4 regions of the Clostridium sp. 29_15 genome follow, and region 1 is predicted to be linked to each of the others. Evidence: riboswitches for the same ligand, from Rfam matches in the RefSeq annotation. Region 1 holds a riboswitch; each other region holds the start of a gene.
The links. A riboswitch is a leader RNA that binds a small molecule or an ion and turns the genes downstream of it on or off. The one in region 1 is predicted to bind lysine.

Region 1 (4,225 bases):
CATAGCTACCGCATTAATAATCTTATCTTCCATCTATACTTCCTCCTAAATTTAATATAGTTATATTTTTTTAACTACATATACTATTCTTTCACTACTTGCTTGAACCTTATTATTACTATATCCATCAAACTTATTTATTATCTCTAATCCACAATTTGATAGAGCACTTTCAAGCTCTTCTTCCCTATATGCTCTTTCAAAATGCTCCTCTTCAAATCTTTCATAAAGTTCTCCTTGCTTTACAAAGAAGGTAAGAAACATTGAAACCATATCATCTTCAAAAACATTTTCCCATATGTAGAAAACATCTTCTTCACTATATGTATAAATATTGTTACCTAATATTTCTGATAACTTATAATATGAATTAACATCAAAAATAAAAATCCCGTCATCTTTTAAATGCTCTTTAACAGAACTGAAATATTTTTTCAAATCATCTTCGTCAGTAATATAATTTGTAGAATCTAAAACTGATGTAATTAAATCGAACTTCCTATTTAGCTGCATTTCAGTCATATCTTGACAAATTATCCTACCTTTAATTCTATTTTCCTTAAATTTATTAAAAGCTTCTCTCAGCATATCTTCAGATAAATCTACGGCATATACATCTTTAAAATACTTTGCTAGTCTTACAGTAACATTTCCAGTACCACAAGCAACATCAAGATAATCTTTGTATTCAATATTATATTCATTGCATATTTCAATTATTCTGCTAATCATATTGTCATAATTAATATCTTCATTGATTAAATCATCATAAATTTTAGCAAATTCTCCATAAGCCATACTATTCCCCCTTGCTATAAATTTTACAGCTACTTAAAAATTAATGTAGAAGAAATATTTCTTCTACATTAATCTATAATTTCTAAGAATTATAATATATGTATTCCACTAATTAGTCAATCCATTATTTTCTTCCTAGTATCTCATCATTAGTTGGAATTTTTAGTTCTTTTTTTCTACGGGTCATAATACCTCCTATTCTTCCTGTTTCTTCAGCTGTGAGTCCTCCCCATCCATATTGATCAACTTTTTCTTTTAATCCTAATTCGTCAGCAATTTCATATTTGATTTTTTCTCTTAAAAGTTCTTGTGCTGTAAGCTCTTTATTAGTTTTAATTTTAGATTTTATAATTTTTTTTAGCGGTGTCTTGCTCATAACTATTCCCCCTACAAAGTAATATATGTATTTTCTCCATAAAAATATAAAATATTCAAAGATTAAATTACATTTTTATACATATATTGTATTATATATATTTATTTCAATTTTAATCTTGCATTGTTTATAAATAACATATATAATCAAACTAATCTAATAAATAATTGCAAGATAGAGGCGCGATACTTATCAGTACTATTAAAGAGCTAAGCACAATGATTTAATGGGAAAGGATTTATCGCCGAAGTAAATAGCCTATGCTTTACAGCTATTTACTGGGGGTTCATATAATATATGTATTCCTGTCACATTTTTGTGGAGAGCTATCATTTAAAGAAATCTAATAAATATTTATATAAAATATAAAAAAATTAGAAGCTTTGAGTGATTTTGCTCAAAGCTTCTAATTTTTTATTATTAATACGCTAATAAGCGTTTAAATTTAAGGGGGAATTTACATGTATAATGTAGCAGTTGTTGGTGCAACAGGTAATGTTGGAAGAAAATTTTTAGAAATTCTTGAACAAAGAAATTTTCCAATAAATGAGTTATATCTTTTTGCTTCAAAACGTTCAGCTGGAAAATATCTAAAGTTCAGAGATAAAGAATATATAGTAAATGAAACTTCTGAAGAAAATATAAAAGATAAAAAAATAGATTTGGCATTATTTTCAGCTGGCAGAGATGCAAGTTTAAAATTTGCACCAATCTTTGTAAGGTATGGTGCAACAGTAATTGATAATTCCAGTGCATGGAGAATGGCTAAAGATGTTCCTTTAGTAGTTCCTGAAGTAAATCCGGAAGACATTAAATGGAACAATGGTATAATTGCCAATCCAAATTGTTCTACTATTCAAGCTATGCTACCTTTAAAAGCATTAAAAGATGCCTACGGTATTAAAAGAGTCGTTTATTCAACTTATCAAGCGGTATCTGGTGCAGGTATGCAAGGTATTGCTGATTTAAAAGATGGATTAAAAGGAGTAGAACCTAAAAAATTCCCTTACCCTATTGCAGAAAATTGTCTTCCTCATATTGATGTATTTTTAGATAATGGATATACAAAAGAAGAAATAAAGATGATTAACGAAACTAAAAAGATTCTTCATGATGATTCCATAAGGATTACAGCTACTGCCGTAAGAGTTCCAGTACTAAACTGTCATGCCGAAAGCATAAATATAGAATTAGAAAAACCATATGAACTTGACGATGTAGTTAAACTTTTAGAATCAACTAAAGGCATAGTGGTATATGATGATACTAAAGAACTTAAATACCCTACACAACTTCAAGTTTCAGGAAAAGATGAAATTTATGTTGGAAGAATAAGACGAGATTTCAGCATTGATAACGGATTAAATATATGGGTTGTAGGGGATAACATAAGAAAAGGTGCTGCTCTTAATGCAATACAAATTGCAGAAGAAATAATTAAATAATTATTTTATACGGAGGTTAATATGACAGTTTTTAAAGGTTCTGGTGTTGCTATAATAACACCTTTCAATGAAAATGGAATAGACTTTCCTAAGTTTAAAGAACTAATTGAATGGCAGATTGCTGAAGGTACTGATGCAATAATAGTTTGTGGTACTACCGGTGAAGCTACAACAATGAGTGAATCTGAAAGAAAAGATGCTATCCAATTTGTTATAAATACTGTAAATAGACGAATACCTGTAATTGCAGGAACTGGTTCAAATAATACAGCTGCTTCAATTGAAATGAGTAAGTTTGCAGAATCTGTTGGTGTAGATGGACTTCTTGTTATAACTCCTTATTATAATAAAACAAATAAAAAAGGATTATTTAAACACTTTGAAGCTATTAACAATGCTGTAAACACACCAATAATCCTTTATAATGTTCCTTCAAGAACGAATATGAATATCACACCTGAAGCTTTACTAGAATTATCTGAACTTTCCAATATGACAGCTGTAAAAGAAGCCAGTGGCAATATAAGCCAAATTGCAAAGATAAAAGCTTTATGTGGTGATAAATTAGATATTTATTCTGGTAATGATGATCAAGTTACTGCAATTCTAGCACTAGGTGGTATTGGAGTTATATCTGTACTAGCAAATATAGTTCCTAAAGCTGTTCATGAAATGGTAATGTCATATTTAACTGGTGATATTAACAAATCTTTAGCTTTGCAGTTAAAATATCTCAAACTAACAAATGATTTATTTATGGAGACAAATCCTATACCAGTAAAAACTGCTCTTAACTTGATGGGAAAAGAAGTTGGAGAATTAAGATTGCCTCTTTATGAAATGGACGAAAAAAATAAAACAATATTATGCAGTACTTTAAAAAATTACGGCTTAATATAGAATGGAGTTTTTAAATGGTTAAAATTTTATTAAGTGGATGTTCCGGAAAAATGGGAAATGTAATACAAAATGTTATAAGCGAATTTCCATCTTTAAAAATAGTTGCTGGAATTGATAAATTTCCTAAAGAATCTGAGTTTAAAATTTTTAAAAATACTGAAGACGTAAATATTCATTACGATGTTCTTCTTGATTTTTCTAGAGCTGATGCTTTAAAAGACTTACTAGCTTTAACAACTAGTACAAAAAAGCCTTTAGTATTATGTTCCACTGGTTACACTGATGAAGATTTAAAGTTAATTGAAGATTCTAGTAAAACTCTTCCAATTTTTAAATCTGCCAATATGTCATTAGGTATTAATTTAATAAATTCTTTACTAAGGAAAATTTCACCTCTACTATATCAAAATTATGATATAGAAATAATTGAAAAACACCATAACCAAAAAGTGGACTCACCAAGTGGAACTGCTCTACTACTGGCTGACACCATCAAGGAATCTATTTCTGATGATACCTACTATGTTCATGGAAGAAATGGAGAAAAGAAACGTGAAAAAGCAGAAATAGGAATACACGCTGTTAGAGGGGGTTCAATTGTTGGAGACCATGAAATCATCTTTGCTGGATCTGGTGAAGTAATAGAACTAAGTCACAAAGCAATTTCCAGAGAAGTATTTGCCGTCGGTGCTTTAAAAGCTTGTTC
Region 2 (4,225 bases), on a different contig from region 1:
ATCTCTGATAATTTTTCATTAGTCTTTAAATCATCATAAGGTAATTCATATCTTTCCATTTCAAGAGTTGCCCCAGTCATTAAAGCTGCACCTTCTGCAATCTTCTTAACTTTTTCTATAACTTCAGTTACTCTTTCCTTAGTAGAAGCTCTAAAATAAAAATCAGCAACTGCTTCATCTGGAACTATATTAGCTGCAACTCCACCTTTTGTTATTATTCCATGCATTTTAACATCTGGTGTTACATGTTGACGAAGTGCATCTATTCCATTAAATAATTGAATAACGCTATTTAATGCATTGATTCCTTTCTCTGGACAAGATGCTGCATGAGCTGTTTTACCTTTATATATAAATCTTATTGGATATAAAGCACTGCTTGATCCACTTGCTCTAGTTTCTCCATCTGGATGAACTATCATTGCTGCATCTAATTCATCAAATACACCTGCTTCTGCTAAAATAACTTTTCCTCCATTAGTTTCTTCTGCTGGTGTTCCGTATACTATAATCTTTCCACCAATTTCATTTAAAACTTTACTTAAAGCCACTCCTGCACCTGATGACATAGCACCTATCATGTTATGTCCACATCCGTGTCCTATTTTAGGTAATGCATCATATTCACATAAATACCCTATAGTCATTCCTGGTTTTCCACTATCAAAAGTTGCTTTAAATGCTGTATCCATATCTGCTATTGGACACTCTACTTGGAAATTATGCTCTTTTAAAAATGTAGTTAATGCTTCAACTGCCTTGTATTCTTTATTTCCTAATTCCGGATTATTGTATATATAATCACTAATTTTAGCTAATCTTTCTTTAATTAATTGACCTTCGTTATATATTATAGTCTTCATTTCTTCTTTCCTCCCATATTTAAATTAATTGTAAAATAATTTATTTAAGTAAAAGCTAAAAGTGAAAAGATAAAAGTTACTGAATTTATTCCTTAACTCCTACCCCTTCACTCTTAACCGTTAACTTTTAACTTCTTAAGCCCAACCCATCAACATAGCACAAGTTATAAATATTATAGCTAGTGCAAATAATATAATTTGTAATGGCATTATCCACTTAAACCATTTAGAATATGGTACTCCAGCCATTCCTAAACATGCCATTAATACTCCTGATGTTGGGAAAATAGCATTTGAGAAACCATCTCCTAATTGGAATATTAATACTGTTGTTTGTCTTGATATTTCAAGTAAATCACCTAATGGTGCTAATATTGGCATAGTTAATGCTGCTTGTCCTGACCCTGAAATAACGAAGAAGTTTATAAACATTTGAACTGGTAACATTACACATGCAGCTAGTAATGATGGTAATTTACCTATAAATGATGATAAACCAAATAATATTGTATCTATGATTTGAGAATTTTCTGCTATTATTACTATAGCTCTTGCAAACCCTATTACCATTGCAGCTCCAATCATATCTTTGGCTCCATCTATAAATGCTTCTGCCATTTCATCAGCTTTTAATCCACCAACTATTCCTGCAAATATTCCAGTTATTAAGAATACTGCAGCTATTTCTGGAATCCAAAATCCTTCTTTTAATACTCCCCATATGATAACTGCTAAACAAACACCAATTGAAGCAATTATTATTTTATGTGCAAATGTAAATTTAATTTCTTCATTTTTATTTTCTTTTAATTTTTCACGTTTTTCTTCATCTAATTTATACACTGGGCTAAGCTCAGGATTCTTCTTAATTTTTTTTGCATAAACCATTAAGAATATAACTGCTACTGTTGTAGTTATAACCCATGTAATAGTACGATATACTACTCCAGAGAATAAAGGTATTTCAGCTATAGATTGCGCTATTCCTACTGTAAATGGATTAAGCATAGCTGTTGCAAACCCTACAATACACCCTAAATAACTTATTCCCACTGATAATATACTATCAAACCCTAAAGCAAGCATTAACGGAAGTAATATTGTTATAAATGGTATAGCTTCTTCAGTCATACCAAATGTTGCTCCTCCAAGAGAAAATAAAGTAAATATAATAGGAATTATTAATAACTCATTTCCCTTAAAAATATTAACAACCTTAGCTATAGCTGAGTCTATTGCCTTTGTTCTAGTTATTAAACTAAATGCACCCCCAACTATAAATAAGAATGCTATAATTTCTGCTGATTGTTGAATTCCTTCTACTGGTGCTTGCATCACTTGGAACAACCCTTGTGCTTCATTTTCAACATACTGAAATGAACCATTTAAAACTACAGTTCTAATTTGTCCATTAACTTCAGTAGCTACTCTTTCATATGTACCACCTGGCACTATATATGTTGCTATTGCCATTAAAATTATTATTGAAAAAATAATAACTAATGTATGTGGAACTTTTATTCCACCATTAAATCTTTTCCAGAAACCTTGTCTTTCTTTACCTGATACATTTTGCATTATTTTAAAATCCCCCTATTTATAATATTTTGTCACAATAGTTTGAAAAAAATAATTTTTTAAAAAATTTTAACTAATAAGTAATAGCTATTCACATTTAATTTTAAAATAATAAAAAAGCCTTGAGCTTCTCACTCAAGACTATATAATCACTAAAATACCAAATATTATAATAAAAGTATTATTATCAATAATATAATCGTTAAGTAATAGCTCTTCACAAATTAATTTGTGACAGTTTTATGTATATTTTACATAACCCCAACACTACAGTTTCAAAGCATCAACTATATGTTTCGGCGAAATTTCCTTTCAATTTACATCTTTGTGCTTACCTCCGTAAATCTACTCTTAAATATCGCAACCTCTATCAACTTCATAATATAATTCTCTCTTAACAATATACAACTTTTTTTCTTAAATGTAAAGTATATTTTCTGCATAATTATAAATTTTTCGTGCTTTTATATTATATTTCATCAATATTTTTTTAATTTATACTACTTTTATAATAGATAAAACTATATTAAGTATAAATTATTTTTCCCTATAATTTATAATTTTAAGTTGATGTAAAGCTCTAGTTGCCATAATATATTTTACTAAATCATCAGTGTTATCATCAAAATTTACAACTACAACTCCATCAAACTCAAGACCTTTAGCATAATAAGAAGGTACTATAACTTTTCCCCCTCTATAAATTATATCTGCTTTATCAAAAGCCATTATTTTAGTGAACTTTTTAAGTTCTGGTGCTATTATTTGAAGTTCATTTTTATCTTTTGTTATAACAGCTATATTTTCATAGTTTTCATCATCATATTCTTCTAAGGTTTCTAGAATAGTATCAATTAAATCTTCTTTATCATTAATTTCAATTTCTTCCACATCATATTTACCTTTTCTTACAAATGGAACTATAGCATTTTCATCTAATAATTTACTTGCATATTCCATAATTTGTTGTGTTGACCTGTAACTCTTATTTAAATCAAATCTCTTAACAAATTTTCCATAAATATCTTCTAATCTTAACATGGCAGGTACTTCATCAATCTTTACAAGTCTTTGGTTAACATCACCTACAATAGTATAGCTTCTACAACCAGTTAATCCTTGCAGCACTAAGAATTGAAGCATGCTATAATCTTGAGCTTCATCAATAACTATATGTCTGATTTCTGCCTTAGATTTCTTTCCATCAAGCTTAATCATTAAGTATAGTATTGCTGGAAGATCTAAGTATGATAACATATCTATGTTCATAAACTTCTTATAAATATCAACTATACTTTCATTATCTATCCAATTCTCTAGATCTGCTTTTACATTCATCACTTCTCTTACAACATCTCTGATGTCATTACGTCTTTTAAATTCTAAATTATTTTGCTCAATATTCTTTTCATCATCTGACATTACTTCAAGCTTAGCTTTAAATTCAGCATTTATTTCTCTTACCTTTTCATCTCTCTTATCTTTTAATTTTGATATAAGAACTCTCTTAACTTTTTGACTTCTTCTAAATAAAGGCATATATTTATAGTGTTTTTCAAATAATTCTTCTACTTCATTTAATGATACTATTTCTTCATCAAAGGCATTAAGTGCTTGTAGGTTAAAGTATTCATTTTCAAACTCCATACATTTTTTATCAAGGAACTTAATGAATTCTTCACTTGATTTATACCTGATTTCTTTTACTACTTCTTCATTTCCTTTTAATACTTCTTCTAAATAAGCTGTAAAATCAAGGACATTTTCAGTTAAGCCTATTTCTT
Region 3 (4,225 bases), on a different contig from region 1:
TAGCCTTTATGTTTTTATTTAGTTATAATGAAAATAAATAATTTCAAAAGAGGAGGATAAATATATGAAAGGACAATTCTATAAGGCAAAAAGACACAAGCTATTAGAAAAAGTTAAGGATAACTCAGTGATAGTTTTATTTGCAGGTAATGCACCAAAGAAAACTGCTGATGAAGCTTATCCATTCACACCAAATAGAAATTTTTATTATTTAACTGGTGTTCAAGAACCAGATCATATTTTATTAATGAGTAAGATAAATGGTAAAGAAAAGAATATTTTATTCATTAAAGATATAGATTTAGAACTAGAAAAATGGATAGGAAAAAGCTTAAGAGAAAATGAAGCTTTAGACATTGCTGGCGTTGATGAAGTTATGTTTAAGAGCACTTTTGAAGATTATTTTCATAGATTAATTTCAATGAAAGAAGAATTCAATTTATATTTAGATTTAGAAAGAGATGCTTTTAATTCAATGAATAGTATTTCACAAATATTTGCTAAGGAAATAGTAAGTAAATATCCTCAAATTTCCGTAAGAAACATATATGCATCTATAGCAGCCTTAAGACTTATTAAAAGTAATGAGGAAATAGAAAATATTAAAGAAGCCATAAAAATCACTATAGCTGGCGTTGAAACATTAATGAAAAATGCACAAGATGGAATGAAGGAATATGAACTTGAAGCATATTTTGATTTTAACTGTAAAAGTAAAGGTGTTAAGGATTTAGCTTTTAACACTATTGCTGCTACAGGAAAAAATGCTACAGTTCTTCATTATGTTGATAATAATGCAGAAATGAAAGATGGAGACTTAATTCTTTTTGATTTAGGTGCACAATATAAATATTATAATGCTGATATTTCTAGAACTTTTCCAGTAAATGGTAAGTTCACAGCAAGACAAAAGGAAGTTTATAATGCGGTATTAAAAGTTAACGAAGAAATAATAAAGACAATTAAACCAGGTATAACAACAGCAGAACTAAATGCTAAGGCAAATGATTTATTAGGAGAGGCTTGTGTAAGTTTAGGTTTATTAGAAGATAAAAAAGATTTTAGAAAGTATTATTTCCATAGTATAGGTCATAGTTTAGGTTTAGATACTCATGATGTAATAATAGATAGAAACTTTACTTTTGAACCTGGTATGGTTTATACAGTGGAACCAGGTCTTTATATACCAGAAGAATCAATTGGTATAAGAATAGAAGATGACATTCTTGTTACAGAAGATGGGTCTATTAACCTAACAAAGGATATGATTAAGACAGTGGAAGAAATAGAAGATTTTATGTCAAGAAATAGAATAAATTAATTAAAGTTAAAAAATTCTATTGCATAATAAAAAAATAATTGTATAATAGAAGTTGAAAAATGAATAACGTAAGGGTAGAGGCGCAATAATTATTAGTATTATTAATGAGGTAAGCACTATGATTTAGTAAGAAAGGAATTGTTGCCGAAGTATACAACTGATGCTTTAAGGTTGTATAGCTGGGGATGCATAAAATATATGTATCACTGTCACAAATTACATTTGTGGTGAGCTATCATTTGAGGAATTTTATGATTATTATAAGCCTTGAGTGTTAACTCAAGGCTTTTTTTTGTTTAAGATAGTTACTCTTAAGTGTATTCATTAAAATATGATAGTGTAAAGTTTTGCATGAAAAAATAGTCTATGGCTAATTTTTAATAATAATTAAAAAATAACGTTAGAATTTAAAAGAAAAGTAGTGTAAAAAAACTTTACACCAACCAAAATATTTTAGGGGGTAAAAATATGGAAAAAAATTTTAAGAAAATTTTTGGTTTAACTATGATGATATTTATGTTATCAACAACATTTGTTTTTGCATCAGAATTTGAACTGACAGTAAGTAATGCTGAGGAATTTGGAATATTTACATTAATACCACCAATAGTTGCAATATTATTAGCATTTATAACTAAAAATGTTGTTATTTCATTATTTATTGGAGTTTTATCAGGTGGATTTATTTTGAATCTAACAGGATTTAATGTATTTGGAGCTTTAACACAAGCATTTTTAGATTTTATTAATAGAGCATTAAATTCATTATCTGATCCATGGAATGCAGGAATCGTAATGCAAGTTCTTGTAATTGGAGGAGTTATTAATTTAGTTGCTAAAATGGGGGGGGCAAAGGCTATTGCTGAAGCTTTAGCAAAGAAAGCAAAAACTGCAAAAAGTGCTCAACTTATAACTTGGTTTTTAGGAATATGCGTATTCTTTGATGATTATGCAAATTCATTAATTGTTGGTCCAATAATGAGACCAGTGGCAGATAAAATGAAAATATCAAGAGAAAGATTAGCATTTATAATTGATGCAACAGCAGCACCAATAGCTGGTCTTGCCATAATATCAACTTGGATTGGTTTAGAAGTAAGCTTAATTTCAGAAGGATTTGAATCAATAGGTGTTGAAGCTAGTGGATTTGGAGTATTCCTTCAAACAATACCTTATAGATTCTATAACATATTAATACTTGCATTTATTGTGATTACAATAATAACTTTAAGGGAATTTGGTCCAATGAGAAAAGCTGAAATATCAGCAAGAAAGTTAAAAGATTTAACTAATGAAGAAATTGCAGTAACTTCTTCTCACATGGATGAATTAGAACCAAAAGAAGGTGTAAAACTAAGTATTTGGAATGCAATTGTACCAATAGGTGCATTAATTATTTCAGCTATAGTTGCTTTTTACTATAGTGGATATTCATCAATAATGGCTGGTGATGATATAGCTATTAAAGCGATAGTAACAAATTCACCATTATCATTTAAAGCAATATTAGAAGTTTTTGCAGCATCAGATGCATCAATTGCATTATTACAATCTGCAATATTTTCTACTGTAGTTGCAATAGTTATGGCAGTATGGAAGAAGATATTTACTATAAGTGAAGCTATAGAAGTATGGATTGATGGAATGAAGGGCCTTATAATAACAGCAGTAATTCTTATATTAGCCTGGTCATTAGGATCTGTAATAAAAGAATTAGGAGCTGCTGAATATTTAGTAGAAGCATTGAATGGTGCTATACCTGCATTTTTATTACCAAGTTTAATATTTATTCTTGGAGCAATAATATCTTTCTCAACAGGTTCAGCATATGGAACAATGAGCATACTTATGCCATTGGCAATTCCATTAGCATATAAAATTAATCCAGAAATGTCATTTGTAATTGTAAGTACAAGTGCTGTATTAACAGGAGCGATATTTGGGGATCACTGTTCTCCAATATCAGATACAACAATACTTTCGTCAATGGGAGCTGGATGTAGTCATATAGATCATGTTAAGACACAAATGTGGTATGCATTATTTGTAGCTGCAATAACTATACTATTTGGATATATTCCAGCAGGATTTGGACTTCCAATATATATAGTATTACCAATGTCTTGTGTAGCATTGTTTATAGGAGTAATGATATTTGGTAAGAAAGTAGAAGAAGAGTAAGCAAGCATAATAAAAAATAGGGCATTAAATATAGGAGCAAATAAAAAAGATTTCTAACAGAATTATTAGGGGCAATTCTGTTGGAAATCTTTTTAAATTAAATATTTTGATATGCACTGTTTAATTATTTATGTGGTGGTGGATTAATAAGTGTATTTACCAATATAGAGATTATTATTCCAAGAATTGTTTCAAAAGATCTATTTAATGCATAATATATTGGATCAGAGTAAGCATGAGCAGTAGTTACTCCAAGGAATGCTATGCATGTGATATTAATTGCACCAGGTCTTTTAATTTTATTACATAGTGATATCATAATAATTATACCAAGACCAATTAACATATAGATTATCAATTTAGAGATATATGTATTTGAAATATGATTTTCTAAAAATCTAAATATTAATAAGAATAATAATCCAGAAAATGCCCCAATTATAGTTCCAACGCCACGATTTATGCCTGTGCGAACAGAATTTGTAACAGTATCACCTAAACAAATAACTGCTGTAAGGCAAGAGAAAAATGGTTCATTAGGAATTAAAAGTAGACATAGAAAAACAGCAAGTCCTGATTTGAAAGTTCTAAGGCCTACTTTAGGTAATTTAAAATAATTCATTGTATACATCCTTTCATGTTATTATTATAACAAATAAAAAACAAAAATATAGAGGTATAAGTATATAAAATTTGACAGTTTTTTTATTTTATAATATCATA
Region 4 (4,225 bases), on a different contig from region 1:
TACATGTAAAGTTTTGTTTTTAAAATTATAGAAAAATTTTTATATTTTAAAAATTGTGACAATATTAGTTGTATATAATAATATGAAAAAGTAAAAAATAACAATTTAACTTATCCACAGAATGTGGATAAGTTAAATTGGATTATAAGTGTAAAGAAAAAAAGTTGACACAATATATTAGGTGTTGCAAAATAGATTAAACAATATAATGGGGTTTGGATAAAAAAGTAAATAATTTATACAGTAAAAAAATCCCAAAAATAGTTAATAACAAAGTTATCAACAAAATTAACATGCCTGTGGATAAATTCTGTGGATAACTGTGAAAAATGTGAATTATTTAAGTGAAAATGAGCTGAAACAAATATATACTGTGGATAACTTTTGAAATAGTATAAAAAAAGTTAAGATATGAATTATAAAATATAGAATAAAAGAAAAGAGGATAAAAAAATGATATATGAGAAAAGAATAGTAAAAGCACAATTTATTAATAGGCCCAATAGATTTTATTCAAATGTTAAATTAGATGGAAAAGAAATAAAAGTTCATGTACCAAATACAGGAAGATGCAAGGAGCTTTTAATACCGGGATGTACAGTATATTTAAGAGAAGAAAATAATCCAGCAAGGAAGACTTCCTATGATTTAATTGCCGTTGAAAAAGGTGATATATTGGTGAGTATTGACTCACATATTCCTAATAAGGTTGTGGAAGAGGCTCTTCAAAAAGAAAAAATAGAAAAGTTAAAGGGATATAAAAATATTTTAAGAGAAAAAATGTTTGAAAAAAGTAGATTTGATTTTAAACTGTCAAATGATGAAAGTGATGAATATTATTTAGAAATAAAAGGAGTGACTTTAGAAGAAGATGGATATGCTAGATTCCCTGATGCACCTACAGAAAGAGGAGCACGCCATTTAATGGAATTAATTGAAGCTAAAAGAAGGGGATATGGAGCAGGAGTATTATTTTTAATTCAGTTGGAGAATGTTTATAAGTTTTCACCGAATGATGAAAGAGATTCTAAATTTGGTGAAGCTTTGAGAGCTGCTAAGGCTGCTGGAGTAGATATATTTGCTTATAATTGTCTAGTTACAGAAGAAAGTATTGAAATTAATCAAGAAGTTGAAATAATACTATAGAAATTTATTTTCTTTATGATATAATTTTTACTTAATAATAAATGTAATAATATTTTTATAGTCAAGATTTTTTATAAGAATATATAAATTTATAATAGGAGTATGCTTATGGAAATTAAAAGAAAGAAGAATGTACCAGAAATAAAAGGTATATTAAGAAGTAATGTTATTGAAGTACCATCATGTATTAGAGATTGCTCTGGAATAAAGATATTTGGTAAGAGATTAAAGTCATTTTTATTCACCACAGATGTAGCCTTGATAAGAAATACTAATGCTGATGCAATAATAGCAGTATATCCGTTTACTCCACAGCCTTTAATAACAGAAGCGTTAGTAATGGCTGCAGATGTACCTATATTTTGTGGAGTTGGAGGTGGAATTACTCAAGGTAAGAGAGTAGTTAATCTTGGATTAGATGCAGAGTTTAAAGGTGCAATGGGAGTTGTAGTTAATGCCCCAACAAGTAATGAAATAGTTGAAAACCTTAGAGAGACTATAGATATACCAATAATAGTTACAGTGGTGTCAAAAGATGAGGACATAAAGGCTAGAATTGAATCAGGAGCAACTATATTAAATGTTTCTGGTGGTAAGGATACGGCAGATATTGTAAGAAAGATTAAATCTGAATATCCAGCTTTTCCTGTATTAGCAACAGGTGGACCTACAGAAGAGACAATAAGGGCAACCATAGAAGCAGGAGCAAATGCTATAACTTATACACCACCATACAATGGAGAAATAATGAGTGCACTTATGGACAGATATAGAGATAAATAAAAAATGAAAAATTGTGGATAGAACTCCATAGGAGTTTCAACATTAAATTTCATTCCTAACATCCTTATTTACAAAATATTGGTATAATGGTATCATTTATTAAAAGTTGTAATATAGTAATTTATATAAAAAATAAATTAAGAATAAAATAAAGCTAAATTGAATAAAATATTACCTGGTAGAGGTGCTGTTTATAATAAGTAAGAAAAGGGAGCTTTTTTTGCATGGTATGGATTTTTTCTGAAAGGTATGATAGCCGAAGGAATAAGGGACGCAAAGACTTATTTCTGGGTATGTATAAAATATATGCATAACTGTCACAGTAGTGGAGCGCTACAGGGTTTAAATGAAATTATGAAATAAGTTTTAAAAGAAAATTTCATATATCATATATAATCTTAAAAAAGTGAACTACCATCATAGAATTTCTATGATGGTTTTTTTATAATTTATTAGAGGATATTAGGAGTTGGGGATATGAAGTTATTTGGAACAATGGAAATAAGGGAAAATGAACTATTTATAGGTGGAGTTAGCACTACAAATCTAGTAAAAAAATATAAATCACCGTTATATGTTATGGATGAGCAGCTATTAAGAGATATATGCAGAAATTATTATAAATGTTTTAAATGTAATGAAGATAATAGGGTAGCCTTTGCAGGAAAAGCATTCTTAACCTTAGAAATGTGTAGGCTTATTCATGAAGAGGGGCTTAATTTGGATGTAGTTTCAGGCGGAGAACTATATACAGCTTATATGGCAGGTTTTCCAATGGAAAAGGTATATTTTCATGGAAATAATAAAACATTAGATGAAATTAAGTTAGGAGTAGAAAAAAGAGTTGGTAGATTTATTGTTGATAATCTAGAAGAAATGGAAATGATAAATGAAATAGCAGCAAAGTATGGAGTGATACAAGATATTTATTTAAGGCTTACGCCAGGGATTGAAGCTCATACTCACCAGTATATACAGACAGGGCAAATAGATTCAAAATTTGGATTTGCTCCTGTGGGAAATACTATAATGGAAGCGGTAAAACATGCTTTATCTTTAGATAATTTAAGATTAACAGGACTTCATTGTCATATAGGTTCACAAATATTTGAGATAAAGCCATATGAAGATGCAGCTGAAATTATGTTAAATTATATTGATGAAATTAAAAGAGAAACAGGTCATGAAATTAGAGAGTTAGATTTAGGTGGTGGCTTTGGTGTATATTATACAGAAACTGATAAACCAAGAAGTATAGAAGAATATTGTAGTGCTATCTTGAATAAGGTTAATGAAATTTGTGAAAGATTAGGATTAGTTAAGCCAATACTTACCATTGAACCAGGTAGATCTATTGTGGGGAATGCAGGTACCACTTTATACACCATTGGAGCTATAAAAGAAATAAAAAATGTAAGGAAATATGTTTCTGTAGATGGTGGAATGACTGATAATATAAGACCAGCTTTATATGAAGCAAAATATGATATGTCTATAGTTGATAAATTAAATGAGCCAGCTGATGAAAAAGTAACTATAGCAGGCAAATGCTGTGAATCAGGTGATATATTAATGAAGGATATATACATTCAAAAACCTGAAAGAGGAGATATATTAGCTGTCTTTACCACTGGTGCATATGGCTTCTCAATGTTTAGTAATTATAACAAAAATGTAAGACCGGCAGTGGTATTTGTTGGTGATGGTAAGGAGAAAGTAGTATCTAAAAGACAAGACTATAAAGATTTACTAGGGTTAGAAATATAGAATAATGGTAAAAATTAAGGTGAGATGAATTATCATAAATTCTTCTCGCCTTTTAATATATAAATTTTTAATGAATGTTTTATATATTGTAATAAAATTGACATATTGCTGTAGTATAATGTAATGGTAAAATTAGATTAAATAATAGAAATATGATATACTTATGTTTCAAGTAGATTGAGAGGGAGGAAGTTCTGGCAAAATTTTGCTAAAAACATTAAGTTATGAAGGAAAGTCATTTTATAGTCGATAGAATAGAAGGTAGGTCGTTAGTATTACAAAATCGTAATGCAGAAATAATAATAATAGATAAGACAAATGTTGAGGATGAGGTAAGTGAAGGAGATATATTAGTTAAAATTAGTAAGAACAGATATATTGTAAATAGAGAAGAGACCGATAAGAGAAAGACTAAAATTGATAATTTGATGAAAGGCATGTGGGAAGATTGAAGGAAAGTAATAAAGAAGTTAAAAATCAAAAGACAGGATTCTTTTACGAATGGGTAGTACCAATTGTAATTGCGATT

Region 2: it holds a riboswitch for lysine, as region 1 does, so the genes downstream of both, BHW04_RS05000 (YfcC family protein) here and BHW04_RS11305 (aspartate-semialdehyde dehydrogenase) in region 1, are expected to answer to the same signal.
Region 3: it holds a riboswitch for lysine, as region 1 does, so the genes downstream of both, BHW04_RS05620 (Na+/H+ antiporter NhaC family protein) here and BHW04_RS11305 (aspartate-semialdehyde dehydrogenase) in region 1, are expected to answer to the same signal.
Region 4: it holds a riboswitch for lysine, as region 1 does, so the genes downstream of both, lysA (diaminopimelate decarboxylase) here and BHW04_RS11305 (aspartate-semialdehyde dehydrogenase) in region 1, are expected to answer to the same signal.

Annotation. Positions count from the first base shown of each region.
Region 1 covers NZ_MNRT01000042.1:105,646-109,870, forward strand. The annotation lists gene hslO (Hsp33 family molecular chaperone HslO) at 1-33, opposite strand, end outside; gene BHW04_RS11295 (class I SAM-dependent DNA methyltransferase) at 61-798, opposite strand; gene BHW04_RS11300 (small, acid-soluble spore protein, alpha/beta type) at 923-1,174, opposite strand; lysine riboswitch at 1,342-1,511, shown strand; gene BHW04_RS11305 (aspartate-semialdehyde dehydrogenase) at 1,636-2,619, shown strand; gene dapA (4-hydroxy-tetrahydrodipicolinate synthase) at 2,641-3,519, shown strand; gene dapB (4-hydroxy-tetrahydrodipicolinate reductase) at 3,534-4,225, shown strand, end outside.
Region 2 covers NZ_MNRT01000024.1:38,161-42,385, reverse strand. The annotation lists gene BHW04_RS05005 (M20 family metallopeptidase) at 1-863, opposite strand, end outside; gene BHW04_RS05000 (YfcC family protein) at 999-2,441, opposite strand; lysine riboswitch at 2,644-2,819, opposite strand; gene BHW04_RS04995 (HelD family protein) at 2,979-4,225, opposite strand, start outside.
Region 3 covers NZ_MNRT01000026.1:21,950-26,174, reverse strand. The annotation lists gene BHW04_RS05625 (aminopeptidase P family protein) at 65-1,321, shown strand; lysine riboswitch at 1,389-1,564, shown strand; gene BHW04_RS05620 (Na+/H+ antiporter NhaC family protein) at 1,790-3,502, shown strand; gene BHW04_RS05615 (FUSC family protein) at 3,627-4,124, opposite strand.
Region 4 covers NZ_MNRT01000024.1:30,576-34,800, forward strand. The annotation lists gene sfsA (DNA/RNA nuclease SfsA) at 454-1,146, shown strand; gene BHW04_RS04970 (enzyme with TIM-barrel fold) at 1,255-1,929, shown strand; lysine riboswitch at 2,101-2,273, shown strand; gene lysA (diaminopimelate decarboxylase) at 2,407-3,696, shown strand; gene BHW04_RS04980 (DUF3006 domain-containing protein) at 3,921-4,148, shown strand; gene lepB (signal peptidase I) at 4,145-4,225, shown strand, end outside.